Regions from separate parts of the Streptomyces flavusporus genome, predicted to be linked through region 1. Evidence: riboswitches for the same ligand, from Rfam matches in the RefSeq annotation. Region 1 holds a riboswitch; each other region holds the start of a gene.
What was found. Region 1 has a riboswitch for cyclic di-AMP ahead of ACKTSN_RS18580 (C40 family peptidase). Riboswitches for the same ligand answer to the same signal wherever they lie in the genome.

Region 1 (7,429 bases):
TTCAGGAGCGCCGGACGCCGCCCGCCCTGGTCCCCTCCCAGGACGGCGCGGCGCGCCTGCCGACGCAGGCCAAACCCCCGGTGGTCCTCCTGCACGGCTTCATCGACAACCGCTCCGTCTTCGTCCTGCTGCGCCGTTCCCTCGCCCAGCACGGCAGGCAGCACATCGAGTCACTCAACTACTCCCCCCTGACCTGCGACATCCGTACGGCGGCCAAGCTGCTCGGCCGGCACATAGAGGAGATCTGCGAGCGCACGGGCAGCACTCAGGTCGACATCGTCGGACACAGCCTCGGCGGGCTGATAGCGCGCTACTACGTCCAGCTGCTCGGCGGCGACACTCGCGTCCGGACCCTGGTCACGCTCGGCACCCCGCACTCCGGCACCCGAGTGGCCCCCTTGGCGAACGCGCACCCCATAGTGCGCCAGATGCGCCCCGGCTCAGCCGTCATCGAGGAGCTGGCCGGCCCGACGCCCGGTTGCCGTACGCACTTCGTCAGCTTCTGGAGCGACCTCGACCACCTGATGGATCCGCTGGAGTCCGCCTGCGTCGACCACCCCGACCTGCTGGCGCAGAACGTGCGGGTGAGCGGGATCGGCCATCTGGCCCTGCCCGTGCACCCGGCCGTGGCGGCCGGAATACGGCAGGCCCTGGACGGCACCTACGACACCACCCCGCAGGGAAGCGGGTCTGCAACGCACTCCGACGACCTCACCGTGGCCTGACAACACGACCGTGGCCGACCAGTACGACCTCGAACAATCTTCGAACACAAACCCAAACCCGTGCCCGCAGTCCCCCGAAACACGGCCGATTGCCCGTTTCCTGCGCGCGCGAAACCTGCCGAAGATTGTCGTGCCCGCGTACCGCCGGGTACAGTCGCCGCACTGCTCTGCCAGCCCCTGTTGTCGAGGCGAAAGAGAAGTTGGTGAACGACCGTCACCCGTCGGGGACCATGACCACCCCGGCTCCGGCTTCCGAAGCCGCCTCGGCGCCTTATGCGCCGTACGGCACGCAGGAAGCCCAGTACGGCGACTTCACCACATACGGTGCCTACACCGCCAACGGATTTGACACCGGCGGCCACGCCACCGCGGCCACCACCACGACGTTCGAGACCGACCCCCTCTTCGGCGACCTCACGGGCAGTGGTCACGACACTGGCGCGTACGACGCCACCCAGTGGTCCACCGGCAACCACCAGACCCTCGACTACGACCCGTACGCGGCCCAGCATCACGCCGCCTACGACACCGGCGCCTACGACACAACCGCCTGGAGCACCGGCCACCAGCAGCTCCCCCTCATCCCGCAGCAGGCGGGAGCGCCCGACGCCAGCGGCCAGTGGGACGCGAGCGCATGGCTCCAGCCGGAGCAGCAGACCGGCAGCCCCGCCGACCAGACCCACCAGTGGGAATGGGGCACGCAGACCTTCGACTCCGGCGCGTACGACGCCACGCAGTGGAACTCCGACGGCACCACGGGCACCACGACCGACGCCTACGAGCAGCACGCCGAACCCTTTCCGCGGCAGGCCGAGTCCTACGAGCACCACGCCGAGAACTTCGGCTCGCACGCCGAGTCCTTCGACCAGCAGGCGACTGCCACCTTCGAGCACGTCGACCACGACGAACCGAACGCGGGTGACGGCGAGTCGGGCGTGACCGGCGAGACGCCCACCACGCCCCCGTCCCTCCTCGACGACCAGGAGGAGGTCACGCCGGCCCCGGTCTCGCGGGCGGCCTCCCGCAGCGGGGCCCGCTCCCGTCGCCGTACGCCCGCGAAGCGCTCGGCGCTGCTGACCGTCGCCGTGCCCTCGGCGTGTGTCATGGGCGTGGCGGGCATCGCCGCCGCCTCCGTCGGCAACCTCGGCGGCGACGACCAGGACGCGTCGACGACCGCGGCGGACGCCCCGGCGGTGAAGCCGTCCGCCGCCAACAACCAGTTGGACACCCAGCTCGAGAGCCTCACGGCGGAGGCCGACGACTTCGCCGACCGGGCCAGCCGTACCCAGGAGCGCATCGACCTCAAGGCGCAGCAGGCGGCCGAGCAGAAGAGGGCGGCGGCGGAGGCAGCCCGCAAGGAGCGGCTGCGTCCCAAGTACGCCCTGCCGGTCGCACAGCACGGGCTCAGCGCCTACTACGGCCAGGCCGGCATCAACTGGATGTCCGTGCACACCGGCATCGACTTCCCGGTCTCGTACGGCTCGGCCGTGATGGCCGCGACCGACGGCACCGTCCGTACGGAGTACAACAGCGCGTACGGCAATATGATGATCGTGACGGCGATGGACGGCACGGAGACCTGGTACTGCCACCTCTCCAGCTACCAGGTCGCGTCCGGTACGACCGTCAAGGCCGGCGACCCGATCGCGCTCTCCGGCAACTCCGGCAACTCGACCGGACCGCATCTGCACTTCGAGGTGCGGCCGGGCGGCGGTTCGGCGGTCGACCCGCTGGCCTGGCTGCGCAGCCACGGGATCGAGCCGACGTAAGCCCCGAAGCTTCCCCTGAGCCCCCGCCGAGTGAGCGGGGGCTCACTTCGTACCGCCCGGAACAGCTACAGCTTCTCCACTGGCGCGTACCGCAGAAGCAGTCGCTTCGGCTTGGTGTCCCCGAAGTCGATCGTCGCCTCCGCGTTCGCGCCGGTGCCCTTCACCGCGACGACGGTCCCGAGCCCGAACTGGTCGTGCGTCACCCGGTCCCCCACCGCGAGGGAGACCACGGGCTTCTCGGCGGTCCGGCGCGTGGCGAACCCGGACGCGCCCGACGCCGACGAGCGCGAGCGGGACGACGACAGCGACGCCGCCACGCCCGAGACCGGGCCCGCCGGAGCCGGGGAACCACCCGTGCGCTTCCAGTCCACATGCGCCGCCGGGATCTCCTCCAGGAAGCGGGAGGGCGGGTTGTACGAGGGCTGCCCCCAGGCGCTCCGCATTGCCGAGCGCGTCAGATACAGCCGCTCACGCGCGCGCGTGATGCCGACGTACGCCAGGCGGCGCTCCTCCTCCAGTTCCTTGGTCTGGCCGAGGGCACGCATGTGCGGGAAGACGCCGTCCTCCAGGCCGGTCAGGAAGACGACCGGGAATTCGAGGCCCTTGGCGGTGTGCAGGGTCATCAGCGTGATGACGCCGTCGCCCTCCTCCTCGTCCGGGATCTGGTCGGAGTCGGCGACCAGCGCGACCTGCTCCAGGAAGTCGGACAGGGTGCCCTGCTCGCCCTCGCTGCGCTCCTGCTCGAACTCCAGGGCCACGGCGGCGAGCTCCTGGAGGTTCTCGATCCGGGTCTCGTCCTGCGGGTCGGTGGAGGCCTGCAGCTCGGCGAGGTAGCCGGTGCGCTCGAGCACTGCCTCCAGAACCGTCGCGGGGCCGGCGCCGGACTCGACGATCGTCCGGAGGTCCTCCATGAGCGTGTTGAACCGCTTGACGGCGTTCGTGGAGCGCGCGGCCATGCCGTACGCCTCGTCGACGCGCTTCAGTGCCTGCGGGAAGCTGATCTTCTCGCGCTGGGAGAGGGCGTCGATCATCGCCTCCGCGCGGTCGCCGATGCCCCGCTTGGGGACGTTGAGAATGCGACGCAGCGGGACCGAGTCCTCCGGGTTGGCGAGCACGCGCAGGTAGGCCAGGACGTCCCGGACCTCCTTGCGCTCGTAGAAGCGCACGCCGCCGACGACCTTGTAGGGCAGGCCGACGCGGATGAAGATCTCTTCGAAGACACGGGACTGAGCGTTCGTCCGGTAGAAGACGGCGACGTCCCCGGCCTTCGCCTCGCCCGCGTCTGTGAGGCGGTCTATCTCGTCGGCGACGAACTGGGCCTCGTCGTGCTCCGTGTCGGCGACATAGCCGGTGATGCGCGCGCCCGCGCCCGCGTTGGTCCAGAGGTTCTTCGGGCGGCGGGACTCGTTGCGCTCGATGACGGCGTTGGCGGCGGAGAGGATCGTCTGGGTGGAGCGGTAGTTCTGCTCCAGCAGGATCGTCGTCGCGTCCGGGTAGTCCTCCTCGAACTGGAGGATGTTGCGGATGGTCGCCCCGCGGAAGGCGTAGATCGACTGGTCGGCGTCACCCACCACGCACAGCTCGGCGGGTGGCAGGTCGCCCTCGCCGGGTGGTACGTGCTCGCCGGTGCCGACGAGTTCGCGTACGAGGGCGTACTGGGCGTGGTTGGTGTCCTGGTACTCGTCGACCAGTACATGGCGGAAGCGGCGGCGGTAGTGCTCGGCGACATCCGGGAAGGCGCGGAGCAGATTGACCGTCGTCATGATCAGGTCGTCGAAGTCGAGGGCGTTCGCCTCGCGCAGTCGCGACTGGTACAGGGCGTAGGCCTGGGCGAGGGTCTTCTCGAAGCCGTCGGTGGCCTGGGCGGCGAAGTCCTCCTCGTCGATCAGCTCGTTCTTGAGGTTGCTGATCTTGGCGCTGAAGGACTTGGGCGGGTAGCGCTTGGGGTCGAGGTCCAGGTCGCGGCAGACCAGGGCCATGAGGCGCTTGCTGTCGGCGGCGTCATAGATCGAGAACGACGACGTGAAGCCGAGCTTCTTGCTCTCCCGGCGCAGGATGCGCACGCACGCGCTGTGGAAGGTCATGACCCACATCGCGTTCGCGCGCGGGCCGACGAGTTGCTCGACGCGCTCCTTCATCTCGCCGGCGGCCTTGTTGGTGAAGGTGATCGCGAGGATCTGGCCCGGGTGCACGCCCCGCTCGGCGAGGAGGTGGGCGATGCGATGGGTGAGCACGCGGGTCTTGCCGGAGCCGGCGCCGGCCACGATGAGCAGGGGGGAGCCGGAGTGGACGACGGCGGCGCGCTGGTTGTCGTTCAGCCCCTCCAGGAGCGCTGCCGTGTCCACGGCCGGACGCGCGGCGCCGTCACGGTAGTACGCGTCCCGGTCCGGGGGCACGTCGAACTTCCCGCCGAACAGATCGTCCGGGATCGACTCCGGAACGTGATCGTCCTCGGGCGGCGGCGGGTGCTCCTCGTGGGCCCGCGGGGCCTGGAGGTCCGCCAGGAAGCTGTCGTCAAAGAGGCTGCTCATCGCTCTCCGAGTCTAGGGCGCCCCACTGACAACCCGCGGCCGCCCCGAGAACATCCCCGGCCGGAATACCGTCGATCTTGGCGGTGAGGCCGGAATCACATCGGCTGCAGCGGCCGACAACCTTCCATCCCTACCCACCCCACATCGGCTTACTCTCCGAGCCCACCCCACTACCACCCGCGACCACTGACTGGAGGTCACGAAAATGTATCGGGCATATCACCCACCAACCTTCACACACACCACACGAGTTGGCTACCGTGCCGGGCAGGCCGTACGACCCCCACCGGCGAACGTCGCCGGGCCGCACGGCCTCCGCCGAGTCCGGTGCGCCCCCGTGGCTGCCGGAGCCGGGGACCCAACCGACTCTGGGGTGAATCGGTCCAACTCCCTTCCCGGGAGGGGACCGTAGGGCAACCCTTCCGAACCACCCGCCCGAACCCGACAGCTAACCCGGTAGGCGGCCCATGGAAGGAGTCGCCTCCCTTGGCGTCGCACCGCAAGTCGCGTCCCACGGGCGCGCGCGTCGCAGGCATACGGACCCCCGCGCTTGCCACGGCTGCCCTCACGTCTGTGGCCCTGCTCTCCCAGACGGCCAATGCCACCCCCTCGGCCGACGACAAGCCGAGCCTCGAAGAAGTCGAGAAGAAGGTCGACGACCTCTACCGCCAGGCGGAGTCGGCGACCGAGAAGTACAACGCAGCCAAAGAGAAGACCGCGAAACAGCGCAAGCAGGTCGACACCCTCCTCGACGACGTCGCCCAGCGCACCCAGAAGCTCAACGAGGCACGCGAGGAGCTGGGCTCGTACGCGGCGGCGCAGTACCGGACCGGCGCCTCCGCCCCCGACACCGCGACCTTCCTGCTCGCGGACTCGCCGCAGGACTACTTCGACCAGACCCAGCTGATGGGCAGGCTGACCAGCCGTCAGAAGGACGCGGTCGACGACTACTTCACCCAGCAGTCCGCGACGATGGAGAAGCGCCAGGAGGCCACCGAGAGCCTCGAGACGCTCACGGAGTCGCAGAGCGATCTGAAGACGGCCAAGGCCACCGTCCAGAAGAAGCTCGCCGACGCGCGCGAACTGCTGTCGCAACTGACCGCCGAGGAGAAGGCGCGGCTGGCGGCGATCGAGAAGAAGAAGCAGGAGGAGGCCGAGCGCAAGGCCGCGGAGCTCGCCAGGCAGCAGGCAGAGGAGGAGCGGCAGCGCCAGGAGGCCGCCGCGCAGCAGGAGGAGACCGGAAGCGGCTCCTCCACGGATACGGGCACAGGGACCGAGACGGGCTCCGGCACCTCCGCCCCCGACTCCTCGTACGCCACCAAGGCCGAGAAGGCGCTCGCCTTCTCCCGCGCGCAGATCGGCAAGCCGTACGTCTGGGGCGCGACCGGCCCCGACTCCTACGACTGCTCCGGCCTCACCCAGGGCGCGTGGAAGGCCGCCGGCGTCTCCCTCCCGCGCACCACCTACGACCAGGTGAACGCGGGCACCACGGTCTCCCTCGCGGCCGCCCAGCCCGGCGACCTGGTCTTCTTCTACGACGACGTCACCCACGTCGGCATCTACATCGGCAACGGCATGATGATCCACGCCCCGAAGCCCGGCGCGTACGTGCGCGAGGAGTCGATCTACTACGACGGGGAGTCGTCCATCCACAGCGTGGTACGACCGGCCTGAGGGGCGGAGGCAAGGGGCGGGCCGGATGGCACGCCCCGGGGAGGCTTCCGTGGGCACGCGCGCGTGGCGGGTTTACGCAGGCACGCGCGCGTGGGGGGTGCTGTCGGGCAGGCGCGTACGAGAGGCGCCTGCAGGCTCGCGCGCCCGCCGAAACGGCGCACGCTCGGTGTGAGCCCGTTGCCGCGCGCCCGCGTGGTTTTCCACGTGCCTGCGCGCGTGGCCCGCTCGCGCGGCGCGCGGGGCTCCTTAGCATCGGCGCATGCCCGGCTCCTCCCCCCTCCGCGCCTGGTGGGCGCAGCATCCGCCGGCGGCCGGGGCCGCCGTCATGGCGACCGGCATCGTCTCGGTCGCCCTGCACCTGACGGGCTACGAGGTCCTGTCCCGGATCCTCCTCGTGGCGGCCTGCGCGGCATGGCTGGCCCTGGCGGCGGACTTCGTCACACGGCTGCTGCGGCAGCGGGAGCGCTGGATGACGGAGGCGGGAACGCCTGCGGTGCTCACCGCCGTCGCCGCGACCGCCGTGCTGGGGACCCGTTTCTCCGCGCTGGACCGGCAGCCCCTGGCCGCGGCGCTGCTGGCGCTGGCGACGCTGCTGTGGCCGGTGCTGTTCGTGCCCGTCGTGCGGCACCGGCAGCGGCGGCGTATGCCAGGGGCGGTGTTCCTCGGGACGGTGGCGACACAGGGGCTCGCCGTGCTCGGCGCGACCCTCGCGAAGGCCGAGTCGGCGGCG
Region 2 (7,429 bases), 2.6 Mb from region 1:
CGCCCAGGCCATGGCGGCGGGCCTGGCGGTGCTGTCGGTGATGGAGAACCAGCAGATCGTCGCGGGCGTGCGCACCACCGGCGAGCTGCTCAGGTCCCGGCTGGCGGCGCTGACCGACACGTACGAGATGCTCGCGGACGTCCGCGGCCGGGGACTGATGATCGGCATCGAGTTCGGTCGGCCCCGGTCGCTGAAGCTGCGCAGCCGCTGGGCCATGCTGCAGGCCGCCCGCAAGGGGCTGTTCGCGCAGATGGTGGTCGTACCGCTGCTTCAGCGACACCGGATCCTCACCCAGGTCTCCGGCGACCATCTGGAGGTCATCAAGCTGATCCCGCCGCTGATCATCGGCGAGCGGGAGGTGGACCGGTTCGTCGACGCGTTCACGGCCGTGATGGACGACGCGCACAACGGCGGCGGGCTGGTGTGGGACTTCGGGAAGACGCTGGTGAAGCAGGCGGTCACCAACCGATAAGGGTTTTGCCTTGTAGGCAATAAATTTGCCCACTTGGCAAGTCTCCGGCTGAATGGAGGCATGAGCTCCTCCGCATCCGAACCCGGGGCCGAGCCGGCCGACGGTCTGCCGGTGGTCGCCCCGCAGCTCCGCGCCCTGCGCCGACGGGCCGGCCTCACCCTGGAGGCCGCCGCCCGCGTCGCCGGACTCTCGCCGCCTCGGCCTGACGGCATGGAGCCCTGTTGTATCGCTCCGTAATGCGTCTGATACGCTCGGTGCGTCGTTGGGGGCGACGACGATCAAGTCCCCAACAACCCGAGTGAGTCCCGCACTTGCTCCGGCGGCCGGAAGGGTCGTCGTCGGACAGGCGTGACCTGTCAAACTCCCCGGAGCGATCCAGGGGAGAATCTCCCAGGTCCGCCCGGGAGAGAACTTCAAGGTACGACCGTCTCGGAGCCGATGAGACAGTTGCCGACGGGGACGCGGCACGCAGGCACTGCCTCCGCGTCCCGTCCGGCAGCCGGGGACACCGCGCACCTGCTCGCGCCGGGGGACAGCGCTCACTTCGACTCGCTGACCCCGCACCGCATCGCCGCCCAGGACCCCGACGGGGTCGAGCTCCTCTTCGTCCACACCCTGCTGCAGAGCCCCACGGCCGCGCTGTGCCTCGGCCCTATTACGGGAGAAACGCCATGAGCGACATCGAGCAGAAGTTCCCGCGGGCCATCTGGGTCCGGCTGTTCATCTACATCGTGGCGGGACATGTCTTCGCCGCCTTCCTCTACCTGCTCTTCGAGGTGGGGGCGAAGTAGGGCCGCACTGGGCCTGTCCGGCGGATCAGGTCGCAGGAAACCGGCGGTGACTCATCGGCGCAGATGGGCGTGCCAGACCCCGCGTCTGCGGCATGATCCGCCGGACAGGCCCTAAGGTCCGGCTCAGTCGAGCAGTCGCGCGCGCAGCCGGTCCCGGGTCTCCGGGGCGAGCTCCAGTCCCTGTTCCAGGTAGGTGTCGACGCCGCCCCACGTCTCGTCGATGGTCTCGATGGCCGCCGTCAGATACTCGGCGCGCGCGTCGAAGAGGGGGCTGAGAAGCTCCATGACCTCGGGGGAGTAGGCGGAGGCGGAGGTGCTGCTGCGGTGCACCTTGTAGCGGCGGTGCTTGGCGTTCGACTCCAGGTAGTCGGCGAGGACGGCCTCGCGCTCCACACCGAGGGCGAGCAGCGTGACGGCGATGGACAGGCCGGCGCGGTCCTTGCCCGCCGCGCAGTGCATCAGGGCCGGGACGCTGTCCTCCGCGAGCGCGTGCAGCACCTGGGAGTGCTCGGTCGTGCGCTCCTTGATGATCGTGCGGTACGAGGTGATCATCCGGTTCGCCGCCTTGCCGTCCGCGAGGATCGTGCGCAGCTGGTCCAGGTCGCCGTCCCGGACCATCTTCCAGAACTCGGCGCCGTCCGCGGGGTCCGTCAGCGGCAGGTTCACATTGCGCACGCCCGGCAGCTCGACGTCGGGGCCCTCGAGCTTCTGGTCCGCCGCGTTGCGGAAGTCGAAGATCGTGTGCAGCCCGAGGGAGCCGAGGAACTCGGCGTCCTCGTCGGTGGCGTGCGCGAGGTGACCGCTGCGGAACAACACCCCGTACCGCACCCGTCGGCCGTCCACCGTCGGCAGGCCGCCGACGTCACGGAAGTTGCGCACTCCGGCCAGTTCGGGCTCGGTCGACGGCACCTGCTGCGTCACGGGGGCTCCCTCCCATCGGCCCCGTCGGCGCGGCTCGTCGACGGGCACGCAGTCGACGATACGACATGGATTCCTGGGGCAATGAGTTGTCCACAGGAGGTCACAGGCCGTTGGACGAGTTGTCCACAGGCGTTGCCCCGGACGCCCGTTGCCCTTGATGATGTTGGTGCTTGAGTGGAGCTGTCGGAATCTGTGGGGGCTTGATGTTGGAGATCGCCGAGAACGGGCGTACGTGGCTGCTGTCGGGGCCCACGAGCAGCTATGCCGTCCACCTCACCGACGACGACGAGCTGCTGCATCTGCACTGGGGCCCGCGGATCGCGCTCGCCGACGCCGAGGCCCTCGCCGTGCGCCCACTGCCGGACTACTGGCCCTTCGAGTCGCCGCTCGACGGGCGCGAGGAGTATCCCGTCGAGGGCGGTCCTCGCTTCGTGCGGCCCGCCCTGTCCGTGCGCACCGACGAGCGGCGCGGCACCGAGTGGCGTTTCGAGGCCCACGAGACCGTGGACCAGGAGCTGCGGCTGCGCTTTCGCGACGCCGGACTGGCGATCACCCTGCACTACCGGATGCGTGACGACGTCGTGGAGCGTTGGGTGACCCTGCACAACGACGGGCCCGAGGCCGAGCTGCTGCGTGCCGACTCCGCGACCTGGACCCTGCCGGACCGCGACGCATGGCGGCTGTCCCAGCTGCACGGCCGCTGGGCCGCGGAGTCCCGGCTCGTGCGCTTCCCCCTCACCTACGGTGAGAAGGTGATCGGCAGCCGCCGCGGACACACCGGCCACCAGCATCTGCCGTGGGTGGCGCTGGACACCGACGCGACCGAGGAGCGCGGCGAGGTCTACGGCTGCGCCCTCGCCTGGTCGGGCTCGTGGCGGATCGCCGTCGCACAACTGCCGGACGCGCGCGTGCAGATCACCGGCGGAGCCGGCTACGACGACTCCGGCCTGCTGCGGCTGGCGGCGGGGGAGTCCTTCACCACCCCTGTCTTCGCCGGCCTCTGGAGCGACGGCGGCTTCGGCGGTGCCAGCCGCGCCTGGCACGCCTACCAGCGGGCGTACGTCATTCCGGACGCCGAGCGGGACCGGCCGGTGCTGTTCAACTCCTGGGAGGCCACCGAGTTCGACATCAGCGAGGAGCAGCAGCGGGCGCTCGCCCGGCGGGCCGCGGCGATCGGCGTCGAGCTGTTCGTGGTCGACGACGGCTGGTTCGGGACCCGCACCAGCGACCGCGCCGGGCTCGGCGACTGGACACCCAACCCCGACCGCTTCCCGACCGGACTCAAGCCGCTCGCCGACGACGTGCACGCCCTCGGGATGCAGTTCGGGATCTGGGTCGAGCCCGAGATGGTCAATCCCGACAGCGAGCTGTACCGCGCCCACCCGGACTGGGTGCAGTTCCAACCCGGGAGAAAGCGGACAGAACTTCGCAATCAGCTCGTATTGAACCTCGCGCGGGAGAATGTGCAGGACTACCTCTGGGAGCAGCTGCACGGGCTCCTGTCCAGCGCCCCGATCGACTACGTCAAGTGGGACTTCAACCGTTGCTTCACCGATGCCGGCTGGCCCGGTGAGCCATATCCGCAGCGACTGTGGGTCGACCATGTGCGCGCCGTGTACGCCCTGTTGGACCGGCTGCGGGCGGCCCACCCCGGTGTCGCCTTCGAGTCCTGCTCGGGTGGCGGCGGTCGCATCGACCTCGGTGTGATGAGCCGTACCGACCAGGTGTGGGCCTCCGACAACACCGATCCGCTCGATCGGCTCGCCATCCAGGACGGCTTCAGTCAGATCCACCCCGCGCGCATGATGGCCGCCTGGGTCACCGACAGTCCCAACACCCAGCTCAACGGCCGGATCAGCTCGCTGCGCTTCCGCTTCGTCAGTGCCATGGCCGGGGTGCTCGGCGTCGGGGGCGACCTCACCCGGTGGGCCGACGAGGAACTCGCGGAGGCCCGGGACTGGGTGGCGCTCTACAAGGAGATCCGGCCACTCGTGCAGCGCGGGGACCTCCACCGGCTGCGGCCGCCACGGGGTGGGCTGAGCGCCGTCCAGTACGTACGTGGCGACGAGGCCGTCGTACTCGCATGGCTTCAGGCGCAGAGCTACGGGGAACCCGTCCCGGCGCTGCGGCTGCGCGGTCTCGACCCCACCGCGTCGTACGAATGCCGCGAAACGGGCGAAGTGCACCGGGGTGCCGTGCTGCTGCACCACGGACTGCGCACCGGACTGCGGGGTGACCTCGATGCGACGGTTCTCCGACTGCGCCGCATCTGACTCTTCTGTCCGAATTGACCTCTTCATTCCAACTCGGTCGGGAATAAAGGAACCTGGAGCGACGTCACGTGAGCAGCGTCATATCCGTGACCGTGAGTCGCCCGTCATGTCCACGTAATTCAAGCGCTTTTCAAGGGCATTTGCGGAATGTGACGTTTCCGGAATTCACGGAGGGTGACCGTGAATTCGGTGAACTGATCAAGAAGTAGGCGTTCGCGCGGAACCTCTTGCTTGTCCCGTTGCGTCTCGGTCGCTTACGTTCCACACCGATCCGGGCGGACGCCTAATCCTGCCGCCGCCCGGTGCCCGCGCAAACTCACCCGTGTACGGCAGGAGCGGGGGACCCACAGGTACAAATGCCTGTTCCGGTCTCCGGAACGGCTAGGGGTACAGCCGCGTTTCGGCGCGGCCGGGCATCTCCAGCCCGCACCCGACAGCTCACCTCGCAGGCGCCGGAGAGGAATTCGCCATGCCCGCGAAGGGTAAGCACCGCCGTCCGAAGATCCAGCGTTTCACCCGTTCCATCGCCATTGCCGGAACCGGTGGCGCCGCACTCGCCCTCCCGCTGATGGGGGCCACCGGCGCCCATGCCGCCACTGCGCAGTCCGCTCCGGAAAGCGCCGTTCAGTCGGTCGCCGCAGAGAAGGCCGCCACTCAGAAGAAGGCCGCCGAAAAGAAGTCCGCCGCGAAGAACGCCGGTGTGAAGACCTATTCGGTGAAGGTCGGCGACTACCTTGCGAAGATCGCCGAGGAGCAGAACGTCAGCGGTGGCTGGCAGAAGCTCTACCAGGACAACCGTGAGGTCGTCGGCGACAACCCGTCGCTGATCCACCCCGGCCTGAAGCTCACGATCGGCAAGAAGGCCGCGGCGAGCACGGACAAGCCGTCGTCCCCTTCGTCTCCTTCCTCCTCTTCGTCGGAGTCGTCTGAGTCCTCCGAGGCGTCGAAGTCGTCGAAGTCGTCGGAGTCGTCGAACTCGACGGAGTCCTCGGCGAAGTCGTCCGACCAGTCGTCGTCCGCCGAGTCCTCCTCGTCGAACGCGTCGACGGCCGCCCAGACCGCCGCCGGCACCTCCACCGGCTTCTCCGCCCCCGTGGACAGCGCCGCCGTCAGCACCGCCTACAAGGTGGCGGGCAGCATGTGGTCCAGCGGCTACCACACCGGCGTCGACTTCGTCACCCCGACGGGCACCCCGCTCAAGGCCGTGGGCGCCGGCACGGTCGTCTCCGCGGGCTGGGCCGGTGCGTACGGCAACCAGGTCGTCATCAAGCTGGCCGACGGCTACTACGCCCAGTACGCCCACTTGTCCTCGTTGTCCGTCTCCAGCGGCCAGACCGTGACCGCGGGCCAGCAGATCGGCTTCTCGGGTTCGACCGGCAACTCGACCGGCCCGCACCTGCACTTCGAGATTCGCACCACTCCGGACTACGGCTCGGACGTGGACCCGGTCGCGTACCTCCGCTCGCACGGAGTCTCCGTCGGCTGACGCACGCGCCTCGCACACACCGAAGGCCGGACCCCGATCCCCGGGTCCGGCCTTCGGTGTGTGCGGACGCAGGGGTTATTCCGCAATTGACCAATCCTTTGGCAGTGGCTTATCTCACCGACCGTCAACCCCTTCCTACGGTCGCGTAGGTCACATTCGACGCGGAATCATGTCCCGACGTGGCAGACGATTCGAAGAATGACAGCAGATCAGTGATCGGGTCGTACGTGGCGGTGGGGGACAGCTTCACCGAGGGCGTAGGCGACCCCGGCCCCGGCGGGGCGTTCGTCGGCTGGGCCGACCGCTTCGCCGTACTGCTCGCGGACCGCCGAGCCGAGGGTGACTTCCAGTACACGAACCTCGCCGTGCGCGGAAAACTGCTCGACCAGATCGTGGCGGACCAGCTTCCGCGGGCCGTCGAACTCGCGCCGGACCTGGTCTCGTTCTGCGCCGGAGGCAACGACATCCTCCGGCCCGGCACCGACCCGGACGACGTCGCCGAGCGCTTCGAGCGGGCGATCGCCGCGCTGACGGCCGTCGCGGGCACGGTGATGGTGACGACCGGCTTCGACACCCGGGGCGTACCCCTGCTGAAGCACCTGCGCGGCAAGATCGCCACCTACAACGGGCATGTGCGGGCCATCGCCGACCGGTACGGCTGTCCGGTGCTCGACCTGTGGTCCCTCAAGTCCATTCAGGACCGCAGGGCCTGGGACGACGACCGGCTGCACCTCTCGCCCGAGGGGCACACGCGCGTGGCGCTGCGGGCCGGTCAGGTCCTCGGCCTCGCCGTCCCCGCCGATCCGGAACAGCCCTGGCCGCCGCTTCCGCCGCGCGGCACGCTCGACGTCCGGCGGGACGACGTCCACTGGGCGCGCGAGTACCTGGTGCCCTGGATCGGCCGCCGATTGCGCGGCGAGTCGTCGGGCGACCACGTGACGGCGAAGGGGACGCTGTCGCCGGACGACATCAAGATGCGGATCGCGTCGGTGGCTTGAGGTGCATCCGTGGCGGACGCCGGGGGAGCGGGTCGTTTCGATCGCCTACGTCGGATCGGCCCGCGTCCGGCGCGGATGGGCGTACGCCATGAACCGCAACCTGGTCCTCGCGGACGGCTCACGCGTGCCCGGACGACGGCACCTCGGCCAGTCCGAGCTCGCGGGCGAGCGCCTCGTCGACCCACTCCTGGGCCCGGCCGCGGGACACCGCGCCCGGGTACGACGTCAGCTGGACGGCGAGGCCGTCGAGCAGGGCCGTCAGCCGCAGCGCCGCGCCCATGGGGTCCGGGCAGCGGAACTCGCCGGCGGCCACGCCCTCGGCGATGACCTCGGCGATCGCCGCCTTCCAGCGCCTGTCGAGGTCCCGGGTGGCCTCCTGCAGGGCCGGCTCGCGCAGGGCAGCGGCCCAGCCCTCTATCCACAGCCGCCAGCCCTTGGCCTGACCGGTCGGGGCGTACCAGCGCACGGCCGACCGGAGCCGGCGCAGC
Region 3 (7,429 bases), 1.9 Mb from region 1:
GCCGACGTCGACCGAGCGCGCCACGCGGACGTGGTCCTCGCCGACGACGAACTCGGTCGAGCCGCCGCCGATGTCCACGACGAGGTAGGGCTTGGGGAGATGGTCGTGTTCCGCCAGTTCCCTGGTCGCGCCGGTGAAGGAGAACTCGGCTTCCTCGTCGCCGGTGATGACCTCGGGCTCGACGCCCAGAATGTCCATGACGCCGCGCACGAAGTCGTCCCGGTTCTCGGCGTCCCGGGAGGCGGAGGTGGCGACGAAGCGGAGCCGTTCGGCGCCGTGTTCCTTGATGATCGCGGCGTACTCGCGGCAGGCCGCGAAGGTCCGCTCCAGGGCTTCGGGCGCCAGGCGGCCGGTGCGGTCGACGCCCTGGCCGAGCCGCACGATCGTCATACGGCGGTCCAGGTCGACGAGTTCGCCCGTGGCCGGGTCGGCGTCGGCGACCAACAGCCGGATGGAGTTCGTACCGCAGTCGATGGCGGCCACTCGGGTCACTGGTCGTTCTCCTCGTTCGGTACGGTCACGCAGGCACCCTTGCGCCACCACTCCGGCAGCATGGCGAGGGCCTCGTCGCCGAGGGGGTTCACGCCGGGGCCGGCGGCCAGCGAGTGGGCGACCAGGACGTGCAGGCACTTCACCCGGTCCGGCATGCCGCCGGCGCTCGGGAAGCCCTTCAGTTCCTCGATCTCGTCCCGGCGCCGGATGTAGTCCTCGTGCGCGGCACGGTAGGCGGCGGCGAGCTCGGGATCGGTCTCCAGGCGGGCCGTCATCTCCTTCATCACGCCGTTCGCCTCCAGAGTGCCGATCGCCGAGGACGCCTTGGGGCAGGTCAGGTAGTACAGCGTCGGGAAGGGCGTGCCGTCGGGCAGCCGCGGGGCCGTCTCCACGACGTCGGGCTGCCCGCACGGGCACCGGTGCGCTATGGCGCGCAGCCCGCGCGGCGGCCGGCCGAGCTGCTGCTTGAAGGCCTCGACGTCCGCGTCGGTGGGCTCGGTGCGCGGGGTGGGCGGCGGGGGGGTCTCCATGACGTTCTTTCTCTTGTGTTCACTGGTCGGAGGCGTCGGACTTGTCGACGCCGTCCCAGACGTTCGCGTACCAGGGGCGGTCGGCCGCGCCGGAGTCGGCGCGCGACTGCTGTGCCGCGTCCGGGTCGATCACGATGTAACCGGTCTCCCCCGGCATCACATAGTGCAGTCGCTCCCGGATCTGCTGCTCCGCGTACGCGTCGTCCTGCCAGCGTGCCTTGAGGTCGCGCAGTTCCTCGACCCGCTGCCGGGCCTGTTCCTGCTGCCGCTGGAGGTCGGCGATCTCGGCGCGCTGGGCGACGTACTGCCTTATCGGATAGGCGAGGGCGACCACCAGCGAGCAGACGACGAGCGCGAGCAGTGCGGCGCGGCCGGTCAGCCGGGAGCGGCGGGCCTGGCGGCGGGTCTGGGAGCGGTAGACGCGGGCGGCCGTCTGCTCGCCGAGCAGCCGGATCCTGGTCGTGGTGGAGAAACGGTCCCGGTCCCTGGCGGCCATCTCCCACTCCCGTCACACACGCGCGTACGTCCCCGCACACGGTACGGGACCGAGTACGGGGACGTACGTGTACGACGCTTCCTACGAGGCGCTACTCAGCCCTTGAAGCGCTGCTCAGCCCTTGAAGCGCTGCTCAGCCCTTGAAGCGGGGGAACGCGCTGCGGCCGGCGTACATCGCGGCGTCGTCGAGGATCTCCTCGATGCGCAGCAGCTGGTTGTACTTGGCGACGCGCTCGGAGCGGGCCGGGGCGCCGGTCTTGATCTGGCCGCAGTTGGTGGCGACGGCCAGGTCGGCGATGGTGACGTCCTCGGTCTCGCCGGAGCGGTGGGACATCATGCACTTGAAGCCGTTGCGCTGGGCGAGCTCGACGGCGTCCAGGGTCTCGGTCAGCGAGCCGATCTGGTTGACCTTGACCAGCAGGGCGTTGGCGGCGCCCTCCTCGATGCCCTTGGCCAGGCGCTCGGGGTTGGTGACGAACAGGTCGTCGCCGACGAGCTGGACCTTGTCACCGAGCTTGGCGGTGATGGTCTTCCAGCCCTCCCAGTCGTCCTCGAACAGCGGGTCCTCGATGGAGACCAGCGGGTAGGCGTCGACCAGCTCGGCGTAGTACTCGGTCATCTCGGCGGCCGAGCGCGCCTTGCCCTCGAAGAGGTAGGAGCCGTCCTTGTAGAACTCGGACGCGGCGACGTCGAGCGCGAGGGCGATCTGCTCGCCGGGGGTGTAGCCGGCCTCCTTGATCGCCTCGAGGATGAGGTCGAGGGCCTCGCGGTTGGAGCCGAGGTTCGGGGCGAAGCCGCCCTCGTCGCCGAGGCCGGTGGCCAGGCCCTTGCTCTTCAGGACCTTCTTGAGGGTGTGGTAGACCTCGGTGCCCCAGCGCAGGGCCTCGGAGAAGGACTCCGCGCCGATCGGGGCGATCATGAACTCCTGGATGTCCACGTTGGAGTCGGCGTGCGAGCCGCCGTTCAGGATGTTCATCATCGGCACCGGCAGCAGGTGCGCGTTCGGGCCGCCCAGGTAGCGGAAGAGCGGCAGGTCGCTGGCCTCGGAGGCGGCGTGCGCGACGGCGAGCGAGACGCCGAGGATGGCGTTGGCGCCGAGGGAGCCCTTGTTGTCGGTGGCGTCCAGGTCGAACATCGCCTGGTCGATCAGACGCTGCTCGGTGGCGTCGTAGCCGACCAGCTCAGGGCCGATCTGCTCGATGACGGCCAGGACGGCCTTCTCGACGCCCTTGCCCTGGTAGCGGTTGGGGTCGCCGTCGCGGAGCTCGATGGCCTCGAAGGCGCCCGTGGAGGCGCCGGACGGGACGGCGGCACGACCCGTGCTGCCGTCGTCGAGGCCGACCTCGACCTCGACCGTGGGGTTGCCTCGGGAGTCCAGGATTTCCCGGGCTACGACGACGTCGATGGACGGCACGAGCATCTCCTTCGTGGATGTGACGCGGTTTAGCAGGACCGCAGCGGCTCTGCGAGATGAGCCTAACCGGCTCCGTGGGATCGGCCAGCCGGTCGCCCACCCCGTGGACGAAACCGATCGTAAATTGTTTCCGAACGGAACAAAGACGGTTCCTCAAGAATGAGGGCCCGAGCGAAGAACGAGGGCCCCGAGCGAAGAACGAGGCACGAGCGGTGACACAAAAGCCCCGCCCCGGCGCGTACGGGGGAACACGCACCGGGGCGGGGGCCTGTGGGGACGGGGGACCCTCACGGGGGTCTGCGAAGCCCGGATCACTTCAGGTCAGGCGAAGCTGCCGACCCGGGTGGATCCGGATCACTTCAGGTGCAGCTGCTGACCCGGGTAGATGAGGTCGGCGTCCTCGACGATGCCCTTGTTCAGCTGGAACAGCTTCTCCCAGCCGCCCTTGACGTCGTGCTCCGCGGCGATGGTGCTGAGGGTGTCGCCGGTGACGACCTTGTACTCGCCGTCACCCTTCTCGACCTTCTCACCGGTCGGGGTGGTGACGGTCTTCTGCGCCGGGCGCTCCTGCGAACGGGAGGCCGGCTGCTGCTCGGTCGAGCGGGTGGTGGTCTCGGTGCCGCTCTGCGAGGAGCCCTCCGAGGAGGAGTCGCTCGCGCCACCGCCGGTGTACGTGGCGTTCGACAGGCCCGTGCCGCAGTGCGGCCAGGCACCCTTGCCCTGACCCGCGAGCACCTTCTCGGCGATCTGGATCTGCTGCTCCTTGGTGGCCTGGTCGGCCGTGGCGGCGTACTGCGTGCCGCCGTACGCGGCCCAGGTGGAGGCGGAGAACTGCAGACCGCCGTAGTAGCCGTTGCCGGTGTTGATGGACCAGTTGCCGCCCGACTCGCACTGGGCGACGGCGTCCCACTCGGAGGTGGTGGCGGCGGAGGCGCTGCCGGCCGCCATCAGCGGGGCCGCGACGGCGGCGGCGCCGGTGACGCCGACGACGGCTATGACGCGAGCAGCCTTGGACGGACGACGGTGCTTGCCCTTGCTGGAAAACAGCATGGATGGATCCCCTCACCGACGCCTGCGAGGTGAGCTGTCGGGTTCGGGCCGGTTGAGTTGCCCGGCCACGCCCCTGTGGAGAGGCGTGACTTCACCCCAAGCCGTACCGGCTCAACTGTCCGGTGCGGCGCTTACCTTGGGTCCCCCGCTCCTGCCTACGGCGCTTGACGCGACGACTGTTCCCGAACGGCCGCTGGCAGGATTCGGCGTTGCGGCAGCCGGGGCTCGCGTTGGCGAGCGGTCATGACCGTAGACACGCGATTGGCGGAATTTCAAAGAGAATCAGGGCCTCTGAGACTCATCCCACACTTTCACCAAACAGGACATTAGGCGCGAAGTATGACGTGAACTCCCGCTACTTTTCGCCCGGTTCGCCCCCGACATCCAGCGTCTGACCGGGGATGATGTGGTTGGGGTCGGCGCCGACGATCTCCTTGTTGTCCGCATACAGCACGGACCATCCCCCTTGGACGCCATGGGAGTCGGCGATACCCCAGAGACTGTCCCCCTCGCGCACGGTGTACGACCCGTCGGCGACATCGCGCGCGAAGGCGCTGTCGCGCGAGGCGTGGCGACCCGAGGACTCGGTCGTACGAGCGCCGGCGGCATCCTCGTCGGCGCTGTCGCCGCGATGCTTGCCCGTACCGGTGTCGATCAGACCGGAATCGCCTTCACTCTGCCCCGAGTTGTCCGAGTCCGTTGCCTTTGGGGTGACTGTGGGCGAGCTGTCGGATCCCTGCGAGTTGTCCGAGGTGGAGCCGGCGGGCGTCGGGCTCGCGGAACCGTCCGCCGCATTCGATGACGAGCCAGATGAAGGGGACGGCTCGGTGGATTCAGGCGAAGACTCTGCCGAATCAGATGAATCGGGTGAGCTGGAGGAACCGGACGAGTTGGACAAGCCGAGCGAGTTGCGCAGGCTCTCGGAAGTGTCCGACGAGGTGTCACCGGCCACACCCGTGTCCACGTCGGCCGAATCCTTGTCGGCGTCGAGACCGGCGGTGAGCCCGCAGGTGCCCCATGCGCCCACGCCCTGGTCCGCGAGGAGCCGCTCGGCGACGGCTATCTGCTGCGAACGGCTGGCCTGGTCGGCTCTGGCCGCGTACGTGAGGCCGCCGTACCGCTCCCAGTTCTCCTGGGACAACTGCAGTCCTCCGTAGTACCCGTCGCCCGCGTTGGCGCTCCAGGAGCCGCCGCTCTCACACTCCGCCACCCGGTCCCACGTCGTGCCGCTGGCCGCGCTCGCGCCGGTGGCGCCGAGGAGTGGGATGGCGATGGCGGACCCGGTCACGCCGGCCGCGACAACGAGAGCCGGAGCCTGACGGGGGCGACGGTGACGACCGTTCCCGGAGAGCATGCGGGGACCTTTCGCGAGACAGCAGTGACCGGCGCGGCGGGTGGTGTTCGACGTCGCGCTGCTGGGTGAACGTATCGGCAGTCGATCACTTGTCACAAGTTAATGCCGCACAGATCACGTGAAGATCACAGAGTTGAGGTCGTGTCACGTTTTCGGTGCCGGAGTGGAGGGTTCCAGTCGAATCCGGGGCCGGGGGGCCGGTTTACGAGATGGGAGTGAACTCCACAGGCAGCGTGCGCAGTCCGCGCATGATGAGGCCGCCGCGCCATCGCAACTCGCCGGGGTCCACGGCCAGTCGGAGGTCCGGGAGGCGGGTGAGGAGGGTCGCGAGGGCGGTCTGCCCCTCCAGGCGGGCGAGCGGCGCGCCGAGGCAGTAGTGGATGCCGTGCCCGTAGCCGAGGTGCTGGTTGTCACGGCGGGCGAGGTCGAGGGTGTCCGGATCGGCGAACCGCTGCGGATCCCGGTCAGCGGCGGCGAGTACGACGAGCACGGGGTCGCCGGGCGCGATGTCCTGCCCGCCGATGGTGAGCGGCTGCGTGGCGAACCGCCAGGTGGCCAGCTCCACCGGGCCGTCGTAGCGCAGGAGTTCCTCGACCCCGGTTTCCAGGAGGCTGCGGTCGCCGGTGGCGAGGGCCCGGTGGAGGCGGTTGCGCTGTTCGGGGTGGGTGAGCAGGGCGTAGGTGCCGTTGCCGATCAGGTTGACGGTTGTCTCGAACCCGGCGAACAGCAGGATGAACGCCATCGCCGCGGCCTCGTTCTCGGTGAGGTGCTCGCCATGGTCGGAGGCGCGGATGAGACCGGAGATGAGGTCCTCGCCCGGGGCCGGTTCGGCGGAGAGCGACTCACGCTTGCGGTGGATGAGGTCGGCAAGGTAGCCGCGCATCTTCTTCACCGACCGCGCGACCCCGCCCCGCGGCCCTCCCCCGTGCCGGATCATCATGCCCGCCCAGTCCCGGAAGTCGTCCTGGTCCTCGCGGGGGACGCCGAGCAGGTCGCAGATGGCGTAGATGGGGAGCGGGAAGGCGAACTCGTGGATGAGGTCGGCGGAGCCGTTGCGGGCGAACCGGTCGAGGAGGTCGTCGGTGAGCTCCTGCACACGGGGCGCGAACTCGGCGACGCGGCGGGGCGTGAAGGCCTTGGAGACGAGCCGGCGGAGGCGGGTGTGGTCCGGCGGGTCGATGTTGAGCAGATGCGTCATCAGCTCCGCCTTGCGCTCACCGGGGATACCCGTTTTGCCCTTGGCGTGCGTGGGCTCGTCGTGGTGGGCGGGGTTCTTGCTGAGCCGCTGGTCGGCGAGAGCCTGCTTGGCGTCGGCGTAACGGGTGACCAGCCAGGCCTCCACACCGCTGGGGAGCCGTGTCCGGTGGACGGGGGCGTGCTCGCGGAGCCAGGCGTAGGCCGGGTAGGGGTTGGTGGCGAACTCCCACGTGAAGAGCTCGGGGGCGTCCTGGTGGGGGCTCGGGCGGTGGGGCTGGCTGGTCACCCGTTGACGGTATCCGGAGGCGGACGGGCGGGTGACATCGGTCGGCGAGTGACGTCAGTCGCCGGTCGGTGGGTGACGTCGGTCGCCGGTCCCGGCTGTGTCGGAATCCGTCCGCTGTCCCCGGCTCTCGGTCTCCCTGATCGCATCCCGGTAGGCCCGCGCCGCCGCCCGTAGCGCCGCTTCCGGGTCGACGCCCTCCGCCTCGGCCCGTATCGCCAGCGCCAGCAGCTCGTACCCGACGCCCTCGGTCTTCGGCAGCGGCACCTCCAGACCCGCCGTACGCACCCGGGACGCCAGCTTCGCCGCGAGGGCCAGGCCCGGCTGGTGCAGGGGGATGCCCTCCGTCACCGACGTACGCCGCTTCTCCTGCGCCTTCGTGCGCAGCCAGTGCTCCTTGACCTCCTCGGGCGTCGAGGCCGTCTCGTCCCCGAAGACATGCGGATGGCGGTGGATGAGCTTGGCGACGATGCCGGCCGCCACGTCGTCGATCGAGAAGGGCGCGTCCGGGTTCTCCTCGGCTATCCGGGCGTGGAAGACGACCTGGAGGAGGACGTCACCGAGTTCCTCGCGCAGCTCGTCGCGGTCGCCGTCCTCGATCGCCTCGACGAGT
Region 4 (7,429 bases), 1.3 Mb from region 1:
GTGCGTGAAGCGGTGGACGTCCTTGGCGGACAGGCGCGGGTAGGGCGCGAAGAAGCGGTAGTACTTCGACTCGTCCGAGACCTGCTCGTAGAAGCTGACCAGGCGCTCGGCATCATCAACGGTGATGGGGCGGATGCGCGCGGTGCCGCCGTCGCGCAGCACCACGTCGGCTTCCCAGTGGGCGGGGTACTCGTGCCGCTCCGACGAGCTCTGCATGCGCCCCAGAGTACGGCTCGCGTACGACAACGGCGCGAGGCAGTCTGTGCAAGGACGGGAGTCGGACCGAGGCCGCGGTCCGACGCCACCTCCGGACGGGACGAAGGACCGCTCCGGGCATGCTTCACGATATGGGAAACTGGTCTAGACAACCCTGAACACCTGAAGGGCAGCATCACATGGCTGAGCGCCGCGTCAACGTCGGCTGGGCCGAGGGCCTCCACGCCCGCCCCGCCTCCATCTTCGTCCGAGCCGCCACGGCCGCAGGCGTCCCGGTGACGATCGCCAAGGCCGGGGGCAACCCCGTCAACGCGGCCTCCATGCTGGCCGTTCTCAGCCTGGGCGCCGAGGGCGGCGAGGAGATCGTCCTGGCCTCCGACGCCGACGGCGCCGACGCGGCCCTCGACCGCCTGGCCAAGCTGGTCTCCGAGGGCCTCGAGGAGCTGCCCGAGACCGTCTGACCGCCCGCACGGCGGTCAGTGAAGCCGCGTCACCCTTCCCGGGCGGCGCGGCTTCGTCATTTCCCGCAGCGGCCTCACGCGTTTTCCACGGCGGGTGCGACGCATTCCACATGGGCATGCCTCTGACGCGCGGGCGTGAATTCCCGGCGCGCCAGAAAAGGGCAGCGGAAATGCACCGCCACCGAATATCTCCTCTTTGTATACGGCGCATATGTTAATGCCGAAGGCTGGACATGTTTACGGGGTGTTGCGAAGTCCTCACACGGTCGGTGCGATCCTGGCCGCCGGCGAACCGGAGCCGGTGCGCGGCGGTCGCGCGTTCGGTGTGCAGGGCCGTGATGGCCCGCGCGCGCTCGCCGTCGCCGCGCGCCACGGCGTCCACGATCGCGCCGTGCTCCGTCCAGGACTCCACGGGGCTGGCCGGCGCCTCCACGGCGTACATCCAGGCGATCTTGTGCCGCAGCTGGGTCAGCATCGCGATCAGCGCGGGGCTTCCGGAGGCCTGGGCGAGCGTCTCGTGGAACCAGCCGCCCAACGAGCGCAGATCCTCGCTGTTGCCCCTCTTCGCCCGCTCCTGGCCCAGCCGGACGAGACCGCGCAGGACCTTCAGGTGGGCCTCGGTGCGCCGCTGGGCGGCCCGGGCGGCGCCGAGCGGCTCCAGCAGCATGCGCATCTCCAGCAGGTCGGAGGCCTCCTGCTCGGTGGGCTCCGCGACGCACGCGCCCGCGTGCCGCCGGGTCACCACGAAGCCCTCCGCCTCCAGGGTGCGCAGGGCCTCCCGGACGGGGACGCGCGAGACGCCGTAGCGGCGCGCGAGGAGTTCCTCGGTGAGCCGGCCGCCACGCTCGTAGACACCCGCGACGATGTCGTCCCGGATCGCCGTGCACACCGAGTGCGCCGGAATACGCATGACCGACCTCCGCCTTAATCCCCGTGAAACGTCGACGATTGACGTGTGTTCAGTGACTCTATTGCAAAGAGCCGGAATTTCCGATGGCGGGCCGGAATCCATGGATATTTTTTGGACAAACAGACCCCTGAAACGCCGAAAGCCCCGGCTCGGGGAGCCAGGGCTTCGGGCAGCGCAGCCGCCTGTCGTCAGACGTTCACACCGTGCGAGCGGAGGTAGGCCAGGGGGGCGATGTCCGAGCCGTACTCGGCGGTCGTACGGGCCTCGAAGTGCAGGTGTGCTCCGGTGACGTTGCCGGTGGCGCCGGAGAGGGCGATCTGCTGTCCCGGGGTGACCGTCTGGCCGACCGAGACGGCGATGGACGACAGGTGGCCGTACTGGGTGTACGTACCGTCGTTCATCTTGATCACGACTTGATTGCCGTACGCCCCGCCCCAGCCGGCCTCGACGACAGTGCCGGAGCCGACCGCGTGGACGGGCGTGCCGCTCGCGGCGTGGAAGTCGACACCGGTGTGGCTGCCGGAGGACCACAGGGAGCCGCCGGACTGGTAGCCGGTGGAGACATAGGAGCTGGTGATCGGCAGCACATAGGTGTTGAGACGCTTGCGCTCGGCCTCACGCGCGGCCCGCTCCTTGGCCTCGCGCGCCTCCTTGGCCCGCTCCTCCGCGCGCTTCTCGGCGGCCGCTTCGGCCGCCTTCTCGGCGGCGGCCTCCTCGGCGGCCTGTCGCTGGGCGGCCGCCTGGGCATCGATCTGGTCGGCGACCGAGTCGCCGATGGTGACGACCGGCAGCAGGCCGGTCTCCTCGAGCGCCGGCTCGGCGGCGAGCGCGGGGGCGGCCAGAGTGCCGACGACGCCGGTGGTGGTGAGCGCGGCGACGCCCGCGGCGCGGGCGGTCGTGCGCTGCATCCGGCTGGGACGACGATGCTTCCCGGTGGCGCGGGTGAACGCCATGAAGTGGCTGGTCCTTTCCTTCCTTCTCGCCTACCGGGTTAGCTGACGGGTTCGGAGCAGGAAGGTCTCCTACGGACCCCCTCGCTGCGCGCGGGCGTCCGATTCACCCCAGGGACTGCATCGTTGGGTCCCCGGCTCCCCTGGCTCGCGCCGTTCGGGGACTCGGCGATGACTGTCCGGTGCCGCGGGCGCGGCGCACTGCCTGACGGACAGCCCGGAAGACGCTAAACGGGGCATCTTTCAATCCCCAAACGGAACACGGCTTTTGTAGCGCATGCCACAGGTCAGACAGGCAACCTCTCCCTCAATTGGGACATAAAGGGGCCCTGGTGACTCTTTCGTCACCAGGGCCCCTACGCGCGCGTGCCGCTGTCAGGCCTTCTACTCGGCCGTGACGACGGTGACTTCGCCGATTCCGAGGGCCGCGACAGGCTCCTTGATCTGCGCCGCATCGCCGACGAGGACGGTCACGAGACGGTCCACCGGGAAGGCGTTGACGACCGCCGCGGTGGCCTCGACGGTGCCCGTCGCGGCGAGCTGCTGGTACAGCGTCGCCTGGTAGTCGTCGGGCAGATGCTGCTCGACCTGGTCGGCCAGCGTGCTAGCGACGGCCGCCGCGGTCTCGTACTTGAGCGGCGCCACCCCGACGAGGTTCTGTACGGCGACGTCCCGCTCGGGATCGGTCAGACCCTGTTCGGCGAGCGTGCGCAGCACCGTCCAGAGGTCCTGCAGGGCGGGACCGGTGTTCGGCGTGTCGACGGAGCCGCTGATGGCGAGCATCGCGGCGCCGCTGCCGTCGGGCGCCGAGCGCAGCACCTGGCCGAACGCGCGCACGCCGTAGGTGTAGCCCTTCTCCTCGCGCAGGACACGGTCCAGGCGGGAGGTGAGGGTGCCGCCCAGGCAGTACGTGCCGAGCACCTGGGCAGGCCACACGCGGTCGTGCCGGTCGGAGCCGACGCGGCCGATCAGCAGCTGGGTCTGCACGGCGCCGGGGCGGTCCACGATGACGACCCGGCCGATGTCGTCGGCGGTCACCGGCGGCACGGGGCGCGGCTGGGCCGGGGATCCGGTCCAGGTGCCCAGGGTGTCACCGAGCAGCGCGTCGAGGTCGACGCCGGTGAGGTCGCCGACGACGACTGCGCTGGCCGTGGCGGGCCGGACGTGCTTCTCGTAGAAGGCACGTACGGCCGCGGAGTCGATGGCGGCGACCGTCTCCTCGGTGCCCTGGCGCGGCCGCGACATGCGCGAGGTCGCCGGGAACAGCTCCTTGGAGAGCTCCTTGGCGGCACGGCGGGACGGGTTGGCCAGCTCGTGCGGGATCTCGTCGAGGCGGTTGCGCACGAGCCGCTCGACCTCGCTGTCGGCGAATGCGGGCGCCCTGAGGGCGTCGGCGAGCAGGCCGAGGGCCTTGGCCAGGCGGGAGGCGGGGACCTCCAGGCTCAGACGGACGCCGGGGTGGTCGGCGTGCGAGTCGAGGGTGGCGCCGCAGCGCTCCAGCTCGGCGGCGAACTCCTCGGCGGAGTGCTTGTCGGTGCCCTCGGAGAAGGCCCGCGCCATGATCGTGGCGACGCCGTCGAGGCCGGTCGGCTCGGCGTCCAGGGGCGCGCCCAGGAGCACCTCGACGGCGACGACCTGCTGACCGGGGCGGTGGCAGCGCAGGACCGTCAGACCGTTGTCGAGCGTCCCGCGCGTGGGCGCCGGGAAGGCCCACGGCCTGGCCTCGCCCGCCCGGGGCTGGGGGTGGAACTCCATCGTGGCGAGCTCGGTCACTGGGCCGCCTCCTCGTTGTGGTCGTCGGTGGGTTCGGCAGCTTCGGCGGCGGTCGGCTCGTAGACGAGCACCGCGCGGTTGTCGGGGCGCAGGCGGGCCTTGGCGACCTCCTGGACCTCTTCGGCCGTGACGTCCAGCACGCGCTGGACGGCGGTCAGGGCGAGCTGCGGGTCGCCGAACAGCACGGCGTACCGGCACAGTTCGTCGGCGCGGCCGGCGACCGTGCCGAGCCGGTCCAGCCACTCGCGCTCCAACTGGGCCTGGGCGCGCTCCATTTCCTCGGCCGTGGGGCCCTCCTCGGCGAACCGGGCGAGCTCCTCGTCGATGGCGGCCTCGATGACCGGCACCTCGACGTCACCGGAGGTCTTCACGTCCAGCCACCCCAGGGAGGGCGCTCCGGCCAGCCGCAGCAGGCCGAACCCGGCCGCCACGGCCGTACGGTCACGCCGTACGAGCCGGTTGTAGAGGCGGGACGACTCGCCGCCGCCGAGGACGGTGAGGGCCAGGTCGGCCGCGTCGCACGCGCGCGTGCCGTCGTGCGGGAGCCGGTAGGCGGCCATCAGGGCGCGCGCCGGGACCTCCTCCTCGACGATCTCGCGCAGCTGCTCGCCGATGATCTCGGGCAGCGCGCCGTCGCGCGGGGCCGGCTTGCCGTCGTGGGAGGGGATGGAGCCGAAGTACTTCTCGATCCAGGCGAGCGTCTGCTCCGGGTCGATGTCACCGACGACGGACAGCACCGCGTTGTTGGGCGCGTAGTACGTGCGGAAGAACGCGCGCGCGTCTTCCAGGGTCGCGGCGTCCAGGTCGGCCATCGAGCCGATGGGCGTGTGGTGGTACGGGTGGCCCTCCGGGTAGGCGAGGGCGGTCAGCTTCTCGAAAGCGGTCCCGTAGGGAACGTTGTCGTAGCGCTGACGGCGCTCGTTCTTGACGACGTCCCGCTGGTTCTCCATGGACTCGTCGTCGAGAGCCGCGAGCAGCGAGCCCATCCGGTCGGCCTCCAGCCAGAGGGCGAGCTCCAGCTGGTGGGTGGGCATGGTCTCGAAGTAGTTGGTGCGCTCGAAGCTGGTGGTGCCGTTCAGCGAGCCGCCGGCGCCCTGCACCAGCTCGAAGTGCCCGTTGCCCTTCACCTGCGCGGAGCCCTGGAACATCAGGTGCTCGAAAAGGTGAGCCAGACCGGTACGTCCCTTGACCTCGTGGCGCGAGCCGACGTCGTACCAGAGGCACACCGCCGCGACCGGGGTCAGGTGGTCCTCGGAGAGCACCACGCGCAGGCCATTGGCCAGGCGGTGCTCGGTCGCTGTCAGGCCGCCGGAGCCTGCCTGGGCTGTGGCCGTGTGACCCATGGGCATGTACGTCCCTTCGATCGCGGTGCGGTCGGTGAAACCGCCGATTTCCTGCCGTCCTGCCACTGTATGCAAGCGCGCCGACCAGGTGTGAAGTTCCCGGAGCCCGTACGCCGAGAGCGAGAAGCGGGTCACCCGGCGCGAGGGCGTAGCCTGCGGGCAGCGCGGGGCCGGGCAGCCGACGACGGGGTCCAGGGTCCGCGTTGTCAGTGGCGCGGTCCACAATGGACCGCGTCAGATCCGTCGAACGCTTCAGCAAGCGTGAGCCGAAGGGGCGCGACAGCGACCTGAGCGCCCCGTAGGCGAGCGACCAGAAACCAGGAGGAGCCGGCAGCGATGGCCCGCCGCAGCACGAAGACCCCGCCGCCCGACGACTCGTACGAGGAGCGGATCCTCGACATCGACGTCGTGGACGAAATGCAGGGCTCCTTCCTCGAGTACGCGTACTCGGTCATCTACTCCCGGGCCCTGCCGGACGCCCGTGACGGTCTCAAGCCCGTCCACCGCCGCATCGTCTACCAGATGAACGAGATGGGCGTACGCCCCGACCGCGGCTATGTGAAGTGCGCCCGCGTCGTCGGCGAGGTCATGGGTAAGTTGCACCCCCACGGCGACGCCTCCATCTACGACGCCCTGGTGCGCATGGCCCAGCCCTTCTCCATGCGTGTGCCGCTGGTCGACGGCCACGGCAACTTCGGCTCACTGGGCAACGACGACCCGCCGGCCGCGATGCGGTACACCGAGTGCCGCATGGCCGAGGCGACGAGCCTGATGACGGAGTCGATCGACGAGGACACCGTCGACTTCACCCCCAACTACGACGGCCAGGAGCAGGAGCCGGTGGCCCTGCCCGCCGCCTTCCCGAACCTGCTGGTCAACGGCTCCTCGGGCATCGCGGTCGGTATGGCGACCAACATGCCGCCGCACAACCTGCGCGAGGTCGTCGCGGCCGCCCGCCACCTGATCAGGCACCCGAACGCCGATCTCGACGCCCTGATGCGCCACGTCCCGGGCCCCGACCTGCCCACCGGAGGCCGGATCGTCGGCCTGTCCGGGATCCGCGACGCCTACGAGACGGGCCGCGGCACGTTCAAGATGCGGGCGACAGTGTCCGTGGAGGACGTGACGGCACGCCGCAAGGGCCTCGTCGTCACCGAGCTGCCCTTCGCCGTCGGCCCGGAGAAGGTGATCGCGAAGATCAAGGACCTGGTCGGCTCGAAGAAGCTCCAGGGCATCGCGGACGTCAAGGACCTCACCGACCGTGAGCACGGGCTGCGCCTGGTGATCGAGATCAAGAACGGTTTCGTGCCGGAGGCGGTCCTGGAGCAGCTCTACAAGCTGACACCCATGGAGGAGTCCTTCGGCATCAACAACGTCGCACTGGTGGACGGCCAGCCCCTCACGCTGGGCCTGAAGGAGCTCCTGGAGGTTTATCTCGACCACCGCTTCGAGGTCGTGCGCCGCCGCTCGGAGTTCCGCCGCGGCAAGAAGCGCGACCGGCTGCATCTGGTCGAGGGCCTGCTCACGGCGCTGGTGGACATCGACGAGGTGATCCGCCTGATCCGCTCCAGCGAGAACTCCGCGCAGGCGAAGGAACGCCTGATGGAGCGCTTCGCGCTGAGCGAGATCCAGACCCAGTACATCCTGGACACACCGCTGCGCCGCCTCACCAAGTACGACCGCATCGAGCTGGACGCCGAGAAGGACCGGCTCACCGCGGAGATCGCGGAGCTGACCCGGATCCTCGAGTCGGACGCGGAGCTGCGCAAGCTGGTC

Region 2: another riboswitch for cyclic di-AMP. It lies ahead of ACKTSN_RS06550 (M23 family metallopeptidase); the one in region 1 lies ahead of ACKTSN_RS18580 (C40 family peptidase).
Region 3: another riboswitch for cyclic di-AMP. It lies ahead of ACKTSN_RS27885 (transglycosylase family protein); the one in region 1 lies ahead of ACKTSN_RS18580 (C40 family peptidase).
Region 4: another riboswitch for cyclic di-AMP. It lies ahead of ACKTSN_RS12745 (M23 family metallopeptidase); the one in region 1 lies ahead of ACKTSN_RS18580 (C40 family peptidase).

Annotation. Positions count from the first base shown of each region.
Region 1 covers NZ_CP176503.1:3,939,954-3,947,382, forward strand. Annotated here, with positions in the region: gene ACKTSN_RS18565 (esterase/lipase family protein) at 1-725, shown strand, start outside; gene ACKTSN_RS18570 (M23 family metallopeptidase) at 929-2,494, shown strand; gene pcrA (DNA helicase PcrA) at 2,560-5,025, opposite strand; cyclic di-AMP (ydaO/yuaA leader) riboswitch at 5,332-5,503, shown strand; gene ACKTSN_RS18580 (C40 family peptidase) at 5,512-6,699, shown strand; gene ACKTSN_RS18585 (tellurite resistance/C4-dicarboxylate transporter family protein) at 6,959-7,429, shown strand, end outside.
Region 2 covers NZ_CP176503.1:1,305,069-1,312,497, reverse strand. Annotated here, with positions in the region: gene ACKTSN_RS06575 (aspartate aminotransferase family protein) at 1-472, shown strand, start outside; partial or broken gene ACKTSN_RS06570 (XRE family transcriptional regulator) at 533-1,147, shown strand; gene ACKTSN_RS06565 (DUF6126 family protein) at 1,144-1,263, shown strand; gene ACKTSN_RS06560 (tyrosine-protein phosphatase) at 1,387-2,184, opposite strand; gene ACKTSN_RS06555 (alpha-galactosidase) at 2,388-4,457, shown strand; cyclic di-AMP (ydaO/yuaA leader) riboswitch at 4,765-4,924, shown strand; gene ACKTSN_RS06550 (M23 family metallopeptidase) at 4,927-5,943, shown strand; gene ACKTSN_RS06545 (SGNH/GDSL hydrolase family protein) at 6,156-6,941, shown strand; gene ACKTSN_RS06540 (TetR family transcriptional regulator C-terminal domain-containing protein) at 7,060-7,429, opposite strand, start outside.
Region 3 covers NZ_CP176503.1:5,878,033-5,885,461, reverse strand. Annotated here, with positions in the region: gene ACKTSN_RS27905 (exopolyphosphatase) at 1-492, opposite strand, end outside; gene ACKTSN_RS27900 (DUF501 domain-containing protein) at 489-1,022, opposite strand; gene ACKTSN_RS27895 (FtsB family cell division protein) at 1,042-1,518, opposite strand; gene eno (phosphopyruvate hydratase) at 1,652-2,932, opposite strand; gene ACKTSN_RS27885 (transglycosylase family protein) at 3,287-3,982, opposite strand; cyclic di-AMP (ydaO/yuaA leader) riboswitch at 3,987-4,155, opposite strand; gene ACKTSN_RS27880 (transglycosylase family protein) at 4,338-5,336, opposite strand; gene ACKTSN_RS27875 (cytochrome P450 family protein) at 5,539-6,819, opposite strand; gene ACKTSN_RS27870 (nucleoside triphosphate pyrophosphohydrolase) at 6,874-7,429, opposite strand, start outside.
Region 4 covers NZ_CP176503.1:2,663,392-2,670,820, forward strand. Annotated here, with positions in the region: gene ACKTSN_RS12730 (GNAT family N-acetyltransferase) at 1-216, opposite strand, end outside; gene ACKTSN_RS12735 (HPr family phosphocarrier protein) at 396-677, shown strand; gene ACKTSN_RS12740 (GntR family transcriptional regulator) at 892-1,587, opposite strand; gene ACKTSN_RS12745 (M23 family metallopeptidase) at 1,776-2,540, opposite strand; cyclic di-AMP (ydaO/yuaA leader) riboswitch at 2,554-2,718, opposite strand; gene ACKTSN_RS12750 (M16 family metallopeptidase) at 2,922-4,310, opposite strand; gene ACKTSN_RS12755 (M16 family metallopeptidase) at 4,307-5,653, opposite strand; gene ACKTSN_RS12760 (DNA gyrase/topoisomerase IV subunit A) at 5,990-7,429, shown strand, end outside.